4 regions of the Lentibacillus songyuanensis genome follow, and region 1 is predicted to be linked to each of the others. Evidence: predicted binding sites of a transcription regulator. Region 1 holds the regulator's gene; each other region holds the start of a gene.
The links. The regulator Rex, encoded in region 1, represses fermentation and respiration genes when NADH is low (regulators of the CRP and FNR family bind a similar motif). The targets are predictions, from matches to a motif close to TTGTGAAATATTTCACAA.
Positions count from the first base shown of each region.

Region 2: WMZ97_RS19710 (DUF2249 domain-containing protein) is a predicted target of Rex. The motif match lies at 2,185-2,202, and genes of this name have one in related genera.
Region 3: WMZ97_RS13295 (hydroxymethylglutaryl-CoA synthase) is a predicted target of Rex. The motif match lies at 2,452-2,469, and genes of this name have one in related genera.
Region 4: WMZ97_RS19675 (TIGR04053 family radical SAM/SPASM domain-containing protein) is a predicted target of Rex. The motif match lies at 1,854-1,871, and genes of this name have one in related genera.

Region 1 is NZ_JBCLVH010000017.1:5,279-9,838, reverse strand. Features, by position in the region: gene WMZ97_RS15355 (class I SAM-dependent methyltransferase) at 1-496, opposite strand, end outside; gene WMZ97_RS15350 (hypothetical protein) at 671-946, shown strand; gene WMZ97_RS15345 (DUF2268 domain-containing protein) at 1,032-1,862, opposite strand; gene WMZ97_RS15340 (redox-sensing transcriptional repressor Rex) at 2,006-2,635, opposite strand; gene moaC (cyclic pyranopterin monophosphate synthase MoaC) at 2,637-3,131, opposite strand; gene WMZ97_RS15330 (ABC-F family ATP-binding cassette domain-containing protein) at 3,316-4,560, shown strand, end outside.
Region 2 is NZ_JBCLVH010000030.1:21,195-25,754, reverse strand. Features, by position in the region: gene WMZ97_RS19725 (metal-sulfur cluster assembly factor) at 83-385, opposite strand; gene WMZ97_RS19720 (hypothetical protein) at 408-1,643, opposite strand; gene WMZ97_RS19715 (DUF2249 domain-containing protein) at 1,658-1,834, opposite strand; gene WMZ97_RS19710 (DUF2249 domain-containing protein) at 1,863-2,117, opposite strand; gene WMZ97_RS19705 (L-lactate MFS transporter) at 2,437-3,720, shown strand; gene fdhD (formate dehydrogenase accessory sulfurtransferase FdhD) at 3,951-4,560, shown strand, end outside.
Region 3 is NZ_JBCLVH010000013.1:9,121-13,680, reverse strand. Features, by position in the region: gene WMZ97_RS13305 (class I SAM-dependent methyltransferase) at 1-685, opposite strand, end outside; gene WMZ97_RS13300 (zinc-ribbon domain-containing protein) at 711-1,058, opposite strand; gene WMZ97_RS13295 (hydroxymethylglutaryl-CoA synthase) at 1,211-2,377, opposite strand; gene WMZ97_RS13290 (LLM class flavin-dependent oxidoreductase) at 3,270-4,271, shown strand.
Region 4 is NZ_JBCLVH010000030.1:13,639-18,198, forward strand. Features, by position in the region: gene WMZ97_RS19670 (Crp/Fnr family transcriptional regulator) at 1-577, shown strand, start outside; gene WMZ97_RS19675 (TIGR04053 family radical SAM/SPASM domain-containing protein) at 649-1,794, opposite strand; gene WMZ97_RS19680 (DUF2249 domain-containing protein) at 1,923-2,165, opposite strand; gene WMZ97_RS19685 (Crp/Fnr family transcriptional regulator) at 2,658-3,350, shown strand; gene WMZ97_RS19690 (DUF1641 domain-containing protein) at 3,940-4,404, opposite strand; gene fdhF (formate dehydrogenase subunit alpha) at 4,404-4,560, opposite strand, start outside.

The DNA of each region.
Region 1 (4,560 bases):
GTCCCGGGACCTCTCGTATACCATATAATGATTGGAATTCATCGATTTCTTCCTTAGCAAAAGGGAAGCCTGCAGTCATTTCCAGATCAAGGAGAATACCGCCCTTACGCAAAAGGCGGGCGTATTCGTTCACCGTCTTTCGAATAGTGGTGAAGACGGTTACCGACTCCACGACAATGAAATCAAACGATCCTGTTTCTAAATCCATTGCTTCTACATTTCCCTCCAGCAAATCGACCTGGTTCTTTTGATTGCTAAACCGTTCTCGTGCCTTCTCAACCATCATGGGATGCTGATCGATAGCTGTTACATGACAACCATATGTGTTTACTAAATAAGCTGCCGTTTGCCCCGTCCCGCAACCTGCATCAAGAATATGGTCCGTTGGTTTAATAGGAAGATCCCGTAAGATTTCTTTCGTAACTGCCAAGCCACCCGGATGCGCCCCGCCCACCCCGAGATACGCCAGTAAATCATGATAGGTGTAGCTTTCCATTGTTTCACTTCCCGTTCCTGTTTTTTAAGCAATATTGAGCTTTTTGTCCAATCAGAAGGGGGATAACTGCATAAGGTAATATTACAGCAGTGGAATGCTTCGTTTTTTCACCTTTGTTGTAGATACACACAATCATATAAATCAATATTGTTCATGAAAGGAGTAAATTCAAAGATGCCTGTAAATCCTTATTACCATCAATGCATGCGATGTGTTGGTAGACCTGTTCAAATCAGAACAAGGGATGGCCGGATACATCGTGGGGTAATTGATCGTGTCAATAATACCCATGTATACCTGCGTCCAATGGGAAATAGAAATCTTGGTGGATTCGGCTACGGATATGGTGGATGGGGTTGGGGTGGCGGCTGGGGCGGCTTCGGCCTTGGTTTTGCCTCGGGAATCGCCCTTACCGCCATCGCAGCATTTAGCCCTTTATTCTTCTGGTAATCCTATTCGTTTAAATTCCTCTTTCCTTTCGCCCACAAAATGTTATCAAAAAGTCTGCTATGCTACAATGGCGGACTTTTTGATCTTACCTTGAAAAATCCGACATCTCAAGAATGGTTTCCGCTGGTACATCCAATGTTGACTTTATCGTTCTTTCGGTGTTTTTCATATACGACGACACCATATGATATCCCGCATTATAGCCAGCCCATTTTGGAATAAAGCCATTTCCATACAACAATTCAACATGTCGACGCTGTGTTTTTTTCACGGATAGATTTGATTTCAACCACTTCTCCCAGTGTCGTTGAGCCGTACTAGATGAATAAATGGTTGCCCAACGAGCAATATGCTCCTGCCCTAGCCGCTCCTGAACAGCCATTTCGGCTAAGCCCTCCAGGACAATGGAATCCAGTATATCGACCTTTGAATCCCGCTTATTCAAATATTGGAGCCGGCATACGTGATTGTATTCATGTGTCAGCAGTTTCTCCAACTCTACTTTTTTATTGTGTCGGGTAATGAATAAAAAAACCTTATCTTCGTAGGATAAACCAGATAATCCATTAAAATCAGTCTGGAGACTCCGGTTTTGTTCATCAGAGGGGAAAATAAACACGGGTACATCTGGACCGTCCCAATCTTTACGGAGCTTGGCAAGCAACGTCTTTATCGTGTCCCAACACTTATTTTCAACCAATGATTGGATAATTGCTTTATCATTTGAACTTGGCGAAAAGAGGCCGTTTACCAATAGATGCATATGAATCTCTGCCGCTGTTGCAGGTTGGAAATAGGAGATAAGTCGTTTACTGATTTGCTCCTGCTGAATTTTTCTGATCTTTGCTCGTGATGTTTCCTTCTCCTTCTTCGTGAGATATTCTTCAAGCCACTTCCCCGTCTGCACAACTGCCATTTCCAATCAAATCCTTTTCCCATCTTTATCTTGCTGTCCCCATGTATAAACTGTTTCAACAAAAGATGACTAATATACTGTATGATACATAACCTAATTTGTTCATTTTATCCCCAAAAAAAAGACTAACGCGATGTTCATCGTTAGTCCAAAGGGTAATGCTTTAAAAAATACACAAGGGATTGCAGTTCAACAGCCAAATCAATGTGGTGCACCCGAATACTCTCTGGAACCGTAATCCTCGCCGGGGTAAAGTTAAGAATCCCGGCAATTCCCTGTTCCACAAGTCGTTCGGTGATTCCGTCCGCTTCACTGGCTGGAACGGTTAAGATGGCAACCTTGACGTCATTTAGCTTGTCCTCCAGTTCATCAATATGATAAACAGGCACCCCGCCAACGTCTGTTCCTACTTTGCTTGCATTCGTGTCAAACGCCATGACGATTTTCGTATTATTGTTTTTCATAAAGTTATAATGTAAAAATGCCGTCCCGAGGTTGCCGACACCAATTAACGCAACCTTGGTCATCTCATCCTGATCCAACGTTTTCCGAAAGAACCCAAGCAAATATTCGACATTGTAACCATATCCCTTTTTACCCAATGCCCCAAAATAACTGAAATCCCGTCGAATCGTTGCGGAATCAACCTTGACCGCATCGCTTAATTCCTTCGATGAAACCCGTGTTTTCCCTTGATGATGTAAATTATTTAAAAATCGATAATATAACGGTAGTCGTTTTGCTGTTGCTTGTGGAATTTTATGCTGTTCCATCTTACTCTCCTTCCCGTTCGCGATAGTAATCCCCAGATTTCCCGCCTTTTTTCTCTAAAAGACAAGTTTCCCCGATGATCATTCCCTTATCAATCGCTTTGCACATATCATAAATCGTTAATGCAGTTGCAGAAGCGGCAGTTAGTGCCTCCATTTCTACACCTGTACTTCCTTTTGTTTTCACAAATACTTTAATACATAATTCAAACCTGCCCCCATCCATATGCCAATCAAACGTAATATCAATTCCTTTTAATGGCAATGGGTGACACATAGGGATCCAGTCTGACGTTTTCTTAGCAGCCATGATTCCAGCCACTTGTGCTACCGCCAGCACATCCCCCTTCTCTATTTGATTATCGTTGATTTTTTGATAAATTTCTTCTGAGACCTTTACACTAGACGCTGCAATAGCTGTCCGTTCTGTTTCAGCCTTTTCACTTATATCAACCATTCGGGCGCGACCTTGTTGATTAAAGTGGGTGAAATCTGCCATTTGCTCAACCCCATTTCACTATTCGTTGCCTACATCTCTTAGTTTATCAGAAAAGAATCAATAAGTCGTGATTAAATTCACAAAGATTTTAAAAGCAGAAGTGCCCGGTTAAAGGAGAGATTTAACCATCCCCCTTTCTAACATGCCAATAATACGATACACTATTGTGGATGAGGTGAACGAAATGATTATCATGCAGTTAAATGACATCTCCAAATCCTTTGGTGCGGAGCAAATTTTATCTAATATAAAGCTGGAAATACAAGACAAAGACCGAATTGCGATTGTTGGGAGGAACGGCGCAGGAAAGTCAACACTATTGAAAATTATGGCTGGAGAGCTCTCGTATGATGATGGAGAAATACACAAACCGAAAGATCTTTCCATTGGCTACCTGTCACAGCATACTGGACTGGAGTCCGATAAAACAATATGGGAGGAAATGCTTACGGTTTTTCAGCATTTAATGGAACAGGAAAAACAGTTACGGCGTATGGAAGAGCAAATGGCAAACGCAGCCTCCATGTCAACGAAAGAATATGACCAGCTGTTGAAAGAATACGATAACAAACAACAGGCATTTGAAGCTGGTGGCGGATATCGCTATGAAACAGATATTAAATCCGTACTGGCTGGTCTCCATTTTCTCGATTATGATGATGCAACACCGATTAATGAATTAAGTGGAGGCCAGAAAACACGTCTGGCATTGGGGAAATTGCTTTTAATGAAACCAGAATTGTTGATCCTGGATGAGCCAACCAACCATCTCGACATTGATACACTGGCATGGCTGGAAAATTATTTGACCAATTATCCCGGAGCAGTAACCATCGTTTCCCATGACCGATATTTCCTGGATAAAACCGTTACGATCGTTTACGAAATCTCCTATCACCGAACCAAAAAATATCATGGGACCTACAGCAAATTTCTTGAACAAAAAGCTTTAAATTTTGAACAAGAGATGAAGGAATTTGAAAAACAACAGACCGAAATCAAGCGAATGGAGTCTTTTATCCAAAAAAATATTGTCCGGGCTTCCACCACAAAACGCGCACAATCACGCAGGAAGCAGTTAGAGAAGATGGAAAAAATGGACAAACCCGCTGGTGATGAATCCTCCGCAAATTTCTCATTTACCATCACTCGCCGAAGTGGAAATGACGTACTAAAGCTGGACGATGTTTCTTTTCGCTATGAAGATGAGCAGCGAGCGTTATTCTCACATGTGAATCTTTGCGTCAACCGGGGAGACCGTGTTGCGCTGGTCGGTCCAAATGGTGTAGGGAAAACTACCCTGCTTAAAACCATACTCGGCACATATAAGCCAAACCACGGAACCATTCAAATTGGCACCGGCGTACAAATTGGCTATTATGATCAGGAACAGACCAACGTAACACCAACAAAAACCATACTCCAGGAG
Region 2 (4,560 bases), on a different contig from region 1:
CGAACTAAGGCGTTTGGAGTGTCTATTGACTATGGCGGAAGTCGTTGGCCCCATGCGCAACTGGATCAGAAAAGTGCACGTTTCATGCAAAACCAAGCCTTTCTTTGGCACGATCACTCATGTTAGCTGGTGACCAGGCTGGTTCCCAGACGAGATCCACATCAATTTCTTTTACATCGTTCAATTGGCTGACCCGATATTTCACACCATTGGCAATACTATCATGCATTGGACAGCCTGGTGTGGTAAGGGTCATAATAATCCTTACATTTGAATCCTCATCCACCTCAATATCGTAAATCAATCCTAAGTCCATCACATTGATACCAAGCTCTGGATCAATAACATCAAATAATGAAGCACCGACTTCAGATGCTAGTGACATACTAAACTCTCCTTTCTGGTCATTAGACAAACAGCACACGAATAATGGATCCGGCATAAGCAAGTGATGTTAACGTAAGCAATAGTTGGGATAATAGAACGATATCACTTATTCCCGTCACTCCTCCGACCAATACTCCCAGACTGCTAATGATAAATAAGATAAATAGGAGTACGGCCAACTTTTCATTGATCATCTCTTTTAATGTGGGGACTTTTTCCTTGCCGATTTTTTCCGAATAGCGATGTGTCCACCACAGAAATGGTACAATTTTATATAAATAGCCTAAGATGCTAAAGATGATCCACCCCATCACATAGAGAAAGATCAGCCAACTCCAGATGACGGGTTTAGTTACCCCAAATAAATAAAGCACAAATGCACTAAAATGAAGCCCCAGTCCAATCCCTATGGCTAACAACGAAAACATAAATGGACAATCTAATTTTTTCTTCATCCGTTTATTCAAAATTTCTCGCATATCAAGAAAAAAGCCGATAAAACCGGCCAGCAGTAAAAACCATCCCATTTTAATTCCAATTGAACTAGCCATCCAGCTGGAAGCAATTAAGACAAATATCCCTGCAATATAAAGGGAAAAAGCTAGTTTTGCCCATTTCATCGTAAAGCCGTGAGACAGACTAAACATGGGTACCAGTTTATAGGAAAACCCAAAAATCAATAATGTAAACCATCCGGCAACGCCAAGGATAATGTGGGTGTACAAAAAGCTTTGGTGGTTACCGATTCCGCCAAACGCCACGTTCCATGCCAGTAAAAATCCGGCAATGATCGTCAGAAAAAAGCAAGTAATGGCACCTAGAACAAACAGGGTCATCGTATTTTTTTTCTGCTGTTTCATAATGGTTACGCCCATCTGGATGATAAACATGATAATCCCGATGATCGCGATAACTCCACCATAAATAGCGCTGTCGGGCTTCCAATAAAGCAACAATGCAAATGCAGTAATACCAGCCCCTGTAAAGCCAAATTGAATAAAACCAAACGTTTGGTTCCAGATGGGAGTAAGAAATGCAACCGGAACAAGCTGGTACATCGCGCCCATGGCAATCATTACGGCAAATCCCAAAAGAAGAAAGTGTGCTCCCATCCAGACGCCGGGAACACGAAAACTTCCTGCGGCCAATAATTCATGTTGAAACAACAGAATAATTTGTGCCAGCACAAAGGCAATCAATGCATAGAGAATAAATAATAATGGTAATTTGATCGTTGTGTTTGATTTCATGCTCATGTTGGGCATCATTGTTAATCACCAGTCTTTGTAATGAGAATTTTGAAACTTCCATCCTCCTGTGGTTCGGTTTCGTGTAAATAACCACGATCATTTAATTCCTCGTATAGAAACATGGGGCGGCGGTCATTTATAATTGCCAGAGATTCCCCGCTGTTCATCTTATCAAGCGCCTTTAAAGTCCGCATCATTGGTTTTGGTGGTTCAAGGCCACGATTATCAATTTCCACTATCAGAATGCTCCTTTCTTGTATATATGACTTTCCAATGTTTTTTCTCAATTCTTTCTGATTCATGTGTAAATCCTTTTCGTTTTAAAATCGCATGCAACGGAACGGGATTAAAGGGAGCGTGTAAAATAAAGGCTTGCCCGTCCTCCAGTTGCTTCACGGTGCCCATGATTTTGTCAAAAGGCTCCTTTTTTAAACGGAGATCCTCACGAACATCCAATTCGATCGGGTCATTTGTATCCATTCGAATCACCTCGTCTGTGAAATTGTAAACCATCTATCTACATGATAATCATTTTCAATTAGCGAAGTAGTGATTTGTGTCACAAGTTCACGTTTCATGGTTTTTTAAGGTAATACCTAACAGATGTTTAAAAGAAAGCCAATTAATTAAAAATGACGTACATGAATTACGTTTAATCCATTATGTTACCTATATATAGAGATTAGTTTTATAAAAATTCAAATTATTTAATTGACTTGGAAAAACCAGAGTGTTAAATTGATATTAAAATATGTTCACAAAATGTTCAAAGTCACGAAAAAAATAAGGGGGCTTAGAGGTGGAAAAGGTGAAAAATCGTTGGCTGATCGCTATTTGTGGTGTTGGCGTTCACATTTGTATTGGTTCCGCTTATGCTTGGAGTGTATTTACGAATCCGATGGCAGATCAATTCGGCTGGAAAACAACCCAAATCTCGCTGGTATTTAGCATTGCAATTTTTATTTTAGGGTTTGCCGCTGCATTTATGGGCAAATTTGTTGAAAAGCATGGTCCGAGGAAATCAGCGATGCTGGCTGCATTATTTTTTGGTGTTGGTGTAGCGGGATCAGGACTTGCGACAGCGATGGAATCATTAACCTTATTATATTTCTTTTATGGGATTATTGGTGGAATTGGCCTGGGGATCGGTTATATTGCGCCTGTTTCAACATTGGTTAAATGGTTTCCAGATCACCGGGGGCTTGCCACTGGATTAGCAATTATGGGATTTGGCTTTGCCGCTTTAATCAGTGGCCCGGCTGCCGCTTCACTGATTGATATAGTAGGAATTTCCAATACATTTTTTACACTTGGAATTATTTATTTCATCGTCATGACCCTTGCATCCTTGTATCTATCTCCACCACCGGCGGGATGGGCGCCTAAAGGTTTTCATGAAAAGGAACAAAACGGTGCCATAAAGGTCAAATCAGACTTGTCCCAGCTTACTGCAAATGAGGCAATTAAGACTCGCCGCTTTTGGATACTATGGATGATGTTGTTTTTAAATGTTACATGCGGCATTGCTATTATTTCTGTTGCTTCCCCAATGGCGCAGCAAATTGCGGGTATGACACCTGCCGCAGCAGCAGCCATGGTTGGCGTGATGGGGTTATTTAATGGTGGTGGACGTATTGGCTGGGCAACATTATCGGATTATATTGGTCGCCCAAACATATATACTACCTTCTTTGCAATTGAAGTAATCGCCTTTTTTCTGTTGCCGATATCCTTTAATGTTATCTTATTTCAAGTATTGGTATTTCTTATTGTCTCCTGTTATGGTGGTGGGTTTTCGTCTGTTCCTGCATACATTGGTGATATTTTTGGAACGAAACAACTCGGTGCCATCCACGGCTACATTTTAACTGCCTGGGCAATGGGGGGCGTTGTCGGACCATTATTATTGTCGCTGATCTATGATACGAGTAAAAGTTATAATTTAACTATGATTATTTTTGGAATTTTATTTGTTATTGCCTTACTTCTTTCGTTATGGATCAGGGTTGATATGAAACGATTAAGAGAACAGCAGAAAGATTTAAATATATCATTTTCGGGTATTGGTTATGAGCAGCGCTAATATTACGATAAGAAACATCTTGAAATAGAATTTAAGATGATGTTCAAGTTGAGGGATAAAATGAATGACACCGCATCAGCTCATAAGAAATTTATGACAGAATATTAGCGGTCAAGTTGTATTTGCTCATAGTATTCATATGGCAAGTAATAGTGACGGTTCTTTATCCTTCTCTTGAACAAGTAACTTATTTAAGGATGTGTATATCTGTAGAAGAAAGGGGGATGGGTGTGAGCGGGCATAGTACAACAACATGGAAAACAACGAAATTTCATCATCATCTGCAAACTGTGGAAGAAGACGAAATCGCCAGGGAAACAGCGATAACCGTCATGATAAATGGAGAACAGTATGCAACAATTGTATGCACACCAACGCATTTACGTGAGTTGGTTATCGGCTTTTTAGCTTCAGAAGGAATTATTCGTACATTCGATCAGATAAAACAGCTTTCCCTCGATGAAACGTCAGGGTTTGCCTATATTGAACTTGAATTTCCTGTGACATTTACGGAGCGAACTGAGCGTTGGATTGGTTCTTGTTGTGGGAAGAGTAGAGAGTTTTATCTAAAACAGGATGTCCAAACGGCAAAGACGATTATCAGCGCACCGAATCTATCAAGTAAACAAATTGTGGGTTTAATGGGCAGATTTGACGAAACGGCTGATACGTTTGGACGCACTGGCGGGGTACATCAAGCTGCACTAGCAAATGGCACCGAAATCATTTGTGCGTTTATCGATATTGGCCGGCATAATGCCCTTGACAAACTATATGGATATATTCTGGAACACCATCTTACCCTGAGGGATAAATGTATCCTATTTAGTGGACGGATTT
Region 3 (4,560 bases), on a different contig from region 1:
CGGCAATTATTTTTTGAATCGTTTTATGATCCAATCCGCTGAACATTGATTTACCAAACATCTCGATCCAATTTCTCAAACCATTGCTACTTTCCAATGGCGTCGGACGTTCAAAGTGTCTGGCATATGTAACCTTAAAACCGGCATTTTCCATTAATGTCGTATATTCGCCGATACTTGGAAAATACCAAGGGAAATGTTCTCGGGTGTAGGCTAAACCTAACATGGCAAACTGCTTTTCGATGGAGTCCGTAATTTTGTTTACATTTCCTTTTGCGCCGAACTCAGCTACGAAACGTCCGCCCTTTTTAAGACTTCGATAAATGGATTGCAGTGCCTGCTCAGGCGTTTTTATCCAATGTATTGTCGCATTGGAAAATACTGCGTCAAATTTTTCATCAAATGGTAATTCTATAGCATTGCCGACTTGAAATGTGATGGATGGATATTTAGCCTGCGCCTGGCTGATCATATTTTCTGATGTATCAATTCCAATAACCTGAACACCCAGATCATGAAGGGTTTTTGCTAAATCTCCAGTTCCACATCCGAGATCGAGAATAGACTCTCCCTTGTTTGGCTCCAATATGTCGATGACGTCATTTCCATATTTGGAAACGAATCCGTGCTTTTTATCGTAAAGACTTGCATCCCATGGATCATTTATTATTTCAGAGTTATTCATTCACGAACGCTCCCTCACATGCATTCTACTCGTCTACTATTCCAAAGAACTGCTCAAATTTACGTTCTTGCCGACAGCTTGGACAGCGTTTCGGCAATTGAAATCCCTTTTCTTTAAAAAATTTTTGTTCACCGCTTGTAAATGGAAAGCGTTCGCCACATTCCCAGCATTTCAACCATAAATCATGTGGCGCAGACCCTTGTAACAGCTCGTCCAATTCCTTCTGCCTTTCTAATGCTTCGCTACGATCAACCTGTTTCCCGGAGTTTAATATGTTAATTATATTCCGGCCGCCTTGCGCAATAATCTCATCTGCAGCGCGCAATATAGTCAGAATTTCATTTTCCGGTAATGATTCGATTGTTGATTCCATTTTGATTGTCCTTTCTTTAGAAAAGTAGCAAGCCCATTCCAATTAAATTTACTATTATTATATACTTTTCTACTCAAACCTAACAAGAAAATGAAAATAGAACCATAGCATTGACTTTCACTATGGTTCTGATATTTTAGTTGCATTTGCATTTATTTTGATTTATTTACATACTGACGCTTATTATCGGTTATACCTGCAAAACAGATGGTTGCTGGATCCTGAGCGATATCCAATTCCACATCATTCGTTGGTAAGATTTCCGAAAAAATGGCTTCATATTCAGGAACAGTTAGCTCCGTTCGTTCAGAAAATAGCTTTTCATGCTGCGTTATATAAAGGTTTTTCCGATAATTTGCTTCCAAAATTCCACTGAAGAACTCTCCTACTGCCCCCGAGCCATAACTATATAAACCGATTCTGGATCCAGCCTCCAAGTCCTCTTTTTGTTCCAGTAACGATAACAAACTCAAATACAATGACCCCGTATAAATATTGCCAACCATCCGGTTATACGAGGTACTAATTTGATAGTTGTCCATCAACCGCTCCTGATCCGCTTGGCTTCCTTCATCCAAAATGGTGCGTAATGCCTTTTTTCCCATCTTTGTGTATGGTAAATGATAACAGATTGCTTCATAATCATGAAGTTTCAGGCCAGTTTTTTCTTTGTACTGTTCCCAAACGTCATTGAAAAACGCAATGTACTGTTCGTTGGAAAATTTTCCATCCACAAACGCGATGTCAGAGTTAATTGGTCGCCAGAAATCCATGATGTCGGAAGTATGGTAGGCATGATGCTGTTCAAGTGTCATGATTTTCGGATTCGCACTGATCAATAGTGCCACCGCTCCTGCCCCTTGGGTTGCTTCACCGGATGTGTTCAAGCCATATCTTGCAATATCTGAGCCTAGTACCAATACCTTACTATCTGGATTTAAGGCAATATGACCCTTTGCCATTTGTATCCCGGCAGTTGCCCCATAACAAGCCTGTTTTACTTCAATCGCTCGGGCACTTGAAGGAAGCCCTAATAAGTTATGGACATAAACTGCCGCCGATTTGGAGTTATCGATCCCTGACTCGGTCCCAAAGATAACAAAATCAATCGCTTCTTTATCCGCATCATCCAATATTTCCAGTGCCGCATTGGCTGCAAGCGAAACAGCATCCTGAGTAAGGGATGGAATCGCCATCTTTTCCTGACCAATTCCGATTGTAAATTTCTCCGGTTCTACATTTCTGCTGACAGCTAGTTTGTTCATGTCTACATATAAATGTGGTGTATAAAAGCCGATCTTATCAATTCCGATTTTCAATGTTCTTCTCCCCTGCTTTATAGAAAATTTACTAATCATGTGTCAGGGAAATAAATTTCCAAGCCACATTGTAATAGTGATTGTTTTCACATATTAATATATCTTTTAGTCAACATTATATATGATAATATAATTGAGTGGGGAAGACAATGAAAAGGTTAACGTTACTATAAACGAGTATTTCATCGATATGAATATCTTTCAAACAATACAAAATTGGAAGAAATATCGCAACATCTAAATCTCCATTTTAAACAAAACATGCTATAAAGTTATGTAACAATAGATTGACTTCATATGAGGGGTGGCGTACCTTTTTTCCTTTTTTGGATGATTCCAAGAAGGGAGGTGACGCCTATGGACATTAATTGTTTAACGCTTATGATATCCTTTAGGATGTTAATAGCGTTTATGATGTCCGATAAAAACGATAAAAAATAACCCCTCATATGCTTGACACGCGTTAGGGGTTATTAAACCTAAATACGCCGTCCCTCTTGATGGGGTTCGGTCTATTATTGTACCGTAGACGTTACAGCGTCTACGGTTTTTATTATTGTATGACTATTCATATATAGTATATCCTATTTTTTTAAAAAAGAAAACACATACTTTTGTATTTTGGATTAGGTATGTTTTTTTGCAGATGTCTCTGGTGGGAATCCACTAAAGGTGCTTCTCTTTTTTAAGCTACGGGAAAAAGATTTTGTCGTTGTTCATACATCGATTTTGTATATTTTATCAGCGATTCAAAGTCATTTATCAGCGGTTTCGCGGCTTTTATCAGCGACTCAATCCCCCACTACAACTGGTACCAAGCAATTAAGTTTGTTTCACCTAAACTTATTGCTACAATAAATGCGAAACGTTATCAAGAAAAGAGGTAATTGCTATGGCAACTATAAATATTCCTGTATCGGTCTTAAATCTAGCTCCCATTCGCCAGGGTGGCGGCGCAAAGGAAGCGATCGATGATATGGTCGATTTGGCACAGGCTACCGATAAGATGGGCTATACACGATATTGGATAGCGGAGCATCATAATACATCCACATTAGTAAGTTCTGCTACCTCCATTTTGATTAAACATGCGCTGGAACATACGGAGCATATTCGTGTTGGATCCGGCGGAGTCATGCTGCCGAACCATGCGCCTTTGGTTGTTGCGGAACAATTCGGAACGATGGCTACCATCTATCCAGATCGTCTGGACTTAGGACTGGGACGGGCGCCTGGAACGGATCAGTTAACCGCTAGCGCATTAAGACGGTCAAATAGCGATACAGTCTATACATTTCCGAATGATATCCAATCGCTACTTACCTATTTCGGGCCGGAAGAAAGCCAAGGATTCGTCAAAGCATATCCGGGTGTGGACACCAATATCCCAATCTATATTCTTGGATCTTCCCCAAACTCCGCTCATTTAGCAGCTGAACTGGGATTGCCGTATGTATTTGCTTCCCATTTTGCTCCTAGATTTATGGAGGATGCCATTTCGATTTATCGCGAGCACTTCCAACCATCGGAATACTTGGATGAGCCATATATGATGGTGTGCCTCAATGTCATTGCGGATGAAACAGATCAAGAGGCGAAATTTGAAGGCACAACCTTACAGCAATTTGCATTAAATGTTATTCGTGGAGCAAAAACACCACTCAGTCCACCAGTCGAAAACATGGATGAGCTCTGGAGTTCACAAGAGAAACAAGCAGCTATGTCCATGTCCAGTATGACGTTAATGGGCAGTAAAGATACGATTCGAGAACAGCTAACCAGTTTCCAGGAGAAATATAACGTGGATGAACTCATGGCCGTATCGTATATTTATGACAAGGATAAGCAAAAACGTTCGTATGAGATTTTGAAAGAAGTGGTGGATGGAGAATAAAGTGGGACGCTGCTGGCGTTGACTATGCCCAACGAAATTAAGCCTCCCACCGTTTAGGCTCATTTTCACAATGTTTTATTTGATTTAATCCCGCCTTAACTGGCAGTAAGACTCCCACTTCAAGATTTTGAGGTGAAACAAAAAAAGATAAGTGGGGGGTCAACTGCCCGTAAAGGTCCGATTCTGTTCGGGCCTGCACGATGCAGGTCACAAAGGCGTTGCAACTGGACGTTGCGAACTTAGCCTTTGTTCCTTGCACCGCTTCATGTTGCGGCATGAAGCGGCTTTT
Region 4 (4,560 bases), on a different contig from region 1:
ATTATATATCATAAAATCAGGCAGAATCCAAATCGGAAAACTATCACCCGACGGACGTGAACTTACGCTAAGAATCTGTAACAAAGGCGATATTATCGGGGAACTCTCTCTATACGACGAGGTAAAATATATTCTGAATGCTAAAGTGCTCGAAGACGGTGAAGTAGCCGTCATTAAAAAGGCATATTTAGAAGAAGAATTGATCAATAATGCTAGTCTTGCAATCGAGTTTATGAAGATTATGAGTGAATCTTACCGCCGGGACCAGACCCGATTCCGCGATCTCGTACTACATGGTAAGAAAGGCGCCCTCTATTCCACATTAATTCGATTATCAAACAGCTATGGCCGTAAACAGGAAAACGGAGATATTTATATTGATATCCTTCTAACCAATCAGGAACTGGCCAATTTCTGTGGTACGTCACGGGAAAGCGTCAACCGGTCTTTAAATGACCTGAAACGAAATCTTATTATCTCCATGAAAAAAGGGCATATTATTATCCATAATCTAAACTTTTTAAAAGAAGAAATAAACTGTGAAGACTGTCCAGTAGTCCTGTGCAGCATTCATTAATACACATTGGATGTAAGGCAGCCATCACAGCTACTCAAATAGAACGTAAAAGCTTCCGAAGAGGGAGCTTTTTATTTTGATTGTACGGCCCTGTTTTTTCGGTTTTTTCCGCGCATTACTTTAGGAATATACACGCAATATGGCTCCGATTCCATATAATCTCCGGTCACATTGTATGCCCTGGATCTGGATCCGCCACAAACAAAACGAAATTCACAAACGCCGCATTTCCCCTTATATTTATCCGGATTCCGCAAATTTTGAAATACCTCTGACTCCCGATAGATTGTTGCTAGTGGTGTTGTCCGGACATTGCCAGCTTTAATCGGCAATAAACCACTTGGGTAAACATCACCAGTGTGGGAGATAAAAACGAATCCGTTACCATCATTAACCCCTTTAGGCGCGCGTCCGAGTCCATCAATCTGGCCTGTTTTCCCTGACATCAATGCGTCTTCATACATAATATGATCGGCATCACTTTTCCCCTTATGCTCCCGCATTTTCCCCTGAATCACCACACGCCGGTAGTGCTGTGCTGCCGTTGTCTTGATATCAAATGGCACCCGCTTTGACAAATTATATAGCCATCGCAACACACGTTCATGCTCAGCTGGAGAAATCATATCTTCTTCTTTTCCACGTCCTGTTGGAACAAGAAAGAAGACACTCCATAGCACACAATCAAGCCGTTCGACCATTTCTGCCAGTTCATCCAAATAATCAACGTTGTAGCGTGAAATGACTGTGTTAATTTGTAATGGCATATCCAACTCATGTAAATAGTTAATAGCATTCATAGTTAAATCAAACGAACCGGATGTACCGCGAAAATGGTCATGAACTTCTGCACAATGTCCGTCAATACTAAACGCCCAACGCGCCAACCCAACATCTTTTGCTTTTTTCATTGCTTCTTTGGTCACATTAGGTGTCGCAGAAGGTGTCATGGAAACGCGAACACCTTTATTTACCGCATATTCTGCAATCTCAAAGACATCTGGCCGTTCCAGTGGATCACCACCTGTAAAAACAAGCATGGGATTATCCATATCATAAATATCATCAATCAATTTTTTTCCCTCAGCGAGTGTTAATTCCCTAGGATCACGATGATACTGAGCCTCAGCGCGGCAATGCAAACATTTTAATGCGCATGCGCGGGTTAATTCCCAAATTACGATAAAAGGATTTTCATTATAATCCTGTGAAAACATGGTACCAGCTCCAATCTTTTTCATGCTTCCCTTACTGTACTACTATTTTCCTGTAGGTGATGTGATGAAGTTCACATAATAAGCGGGATTGAAAAGACTCTTGTTGGATCAAGAGCCTTAATTATATCTTATTTTTTACCAATTGCCACTCGCCATATGCCAGGTCCTTCTTCCGTATATGCCCATGTAAATGTTTCCTCTCCCCGTTCAATCATTAACTGGTAGTGGAGCGGTTTTGGGTCATGATCATTGGAAAGCTCCATATATTCTCCGGACTTTAAATTATCAAACACCTCGAAAATTTTTGGATGACGGTTGCGTGGATCAATTTCCGGTGCATGGATTTTGGTTGTATACTCAATCTTATTCATTTACGTTACCTCCTGTAGTCTATTTTTTATACACTATTATCATAAAGGTTATTTACGATCATAGATGTGAGCCTTAACATCCTTTTGCTATGATCTTTATCACGCTATCAAAAACTGTTCACAATTGGCGATTATATCATTGATGTTACGTGTTAGAATGAAGGTATTGATACCTCCAGGAAATTCGTTAATAAAAGTGAAACTTCATTCAGTGGGGTTTTCGACGCACTCAGACGTGCTGGTGCAGGTGAAGGCATAAGGACGTGACGGTTTTAGCCTGCTCTTTCTCCCCCACTGGGACAGAAGAACAAAGGCTAAGAACCCAGGCGTCTGTTGCAACGCCTTTATGACCTGCATCGTACAGGCTGAAAACAGAATCGGGCCTTTGTCATGCCAGTTGCCCCCCACTTATCTTTTTTAGTTTCACCTCAAAATCTTGAAGTGGGGGTCGTACTTCCCGTTAAGACGGGATAAAAAGGAGTGTGGTAAAATATGAACAGTCAATCCATTAAAGAACTTCTGCAAAAGGTACCATTATTTAAGGATTTAACCGATTATGAAATGGAACCTATTGTAGAACTCGCCAAATCTCGTATGTATCGTCATGGGACACATATCTTTATGCAGGGAGATCCCCTGACAAATGTTTATTTTATCCATGAAGGAAAAGTTAAAATATATAAAACCGATTTCCATGGAAAAGAACAAATTGTCAATGTTTTGCAGCCTGATGACATGTTTCCGCATCAAGGATTTTTCAGGAAGGATGACTACCCCGCACATGCTGAAGTCCTTGAGGATGCAGTCCTGATCTATATTCCGATTCGCTCCTTTGAAAATTTTCTCATCACTCATCCGGAAATTTGTGTGAAGTTATTCAAGGTTCTTGGTGACAAAATTGTCGATTTGCAGAATAGACTAGAAGAAAAAATCCTGCATAATACGTATGAGCAAATAATTATGCTGTTGTTACGCCTTTCGCGACATTATGGAAGCCAGCTGGAAGATGATCAAATCAGAATTGATACCCACTTTACGAATCGGGAGCTTGCCAACATGATTGGCTCCAGCCGAGAAACAGTCAGTCGTACATTAACCCAGCTAAAAAAGCAGCAACTGCTGACATCAGACAAAACAGGACTATTCATCTTAAACACCGAGAAGCTGGAGGATGAATTGTTTTAATATGAATGCTCTCAAAACATATTAAAGAGATAGGAACATCACGGAAGCTTTACACACTAAAGACGTACCGTTACAAAATGGGAATTTAAACTGTTCCCTTTTCAAAAAAAAGTTCTTAGGACGCAGTTGATGAAAACTGCGACGTAAAATGAGATGGCGATTAAATTGCCACTACGGAAAAACACTACGCTTTTTAGCGGGCGGCTGGAGTCTCTGTGTTTTTACTTCGCTGGTACGATGTGTGCAAGTGTATAAATAGCCTAACCAGTCCGGGATCGCTACGGGCGGTGACTCCAGCGGGAAAGCGAAGACGATGAGACCCCGCAGTGAGCGTTCTTTGCGATCGAGGAGGCTCATCGCGAGCCCGCGGAAAGCATCCGACCGTAGCGATCCCGGACGGCGGCAGCGGCACTCGTATTTAAAAATCAACGTCCTTTTTATGTCACAGTATATCTATTTACTGTCGTTAAAAAGAAAATCCGAACGAATTCGAGTTCCTATTGATGAAACTTGAATGATCGTTCGAATTTCTCGATAGCTACAACATTATCGTCCTAGCCCTTTATTCATTTTCTATTTCTGTTACTTATTACTTCCCCATCCCCCGTAAAAATTGCAATAACATCGTGATGCTTTTATTAATTTCCGGATCCTTTAGAGCCTTCAGCAGATCCATTGGTCGTGTGCGCTCGGTCCGTTCATATATCCGTGCTTCATCCAGGCCACGGTTAATTTTTTCAGTAAAATATTGAATGTCATCCATTCTTAATTCACCAATTAGAAATACTGCTTTTCCCAGGTTTTCCAGGATCGAAGTATATTGATCTTTATTTAACTCACTCATGACATTTTCGATTGCCTCTTCTTTATGAACAATAAGCGCATTTACCATCTCCAGGATGCCTTGGTCATGAAGCGATGCCAATAGTTCGATCCCCTGCAAAATTGCATCTTTATTTGCACTGACTGCTTTGACAACATCTTCCAGTTGGCGTTCTTGCATAACGTCCTCTGGAACCTCCATACGATTGATGGATGTAATTGGGTTTGCCATTATTTCTTCACCACGCTTCCCGGAAAAGTATAATCCCGACGCTCCCATTTACGCTCAACATTGACACTAATTTGCGGTTGACGATTACCCTTTCGATGGTTATGGGATGGAATAGGACTCTTTCCTTTTTTCTTTAACACTTTCATTTTTACAGCG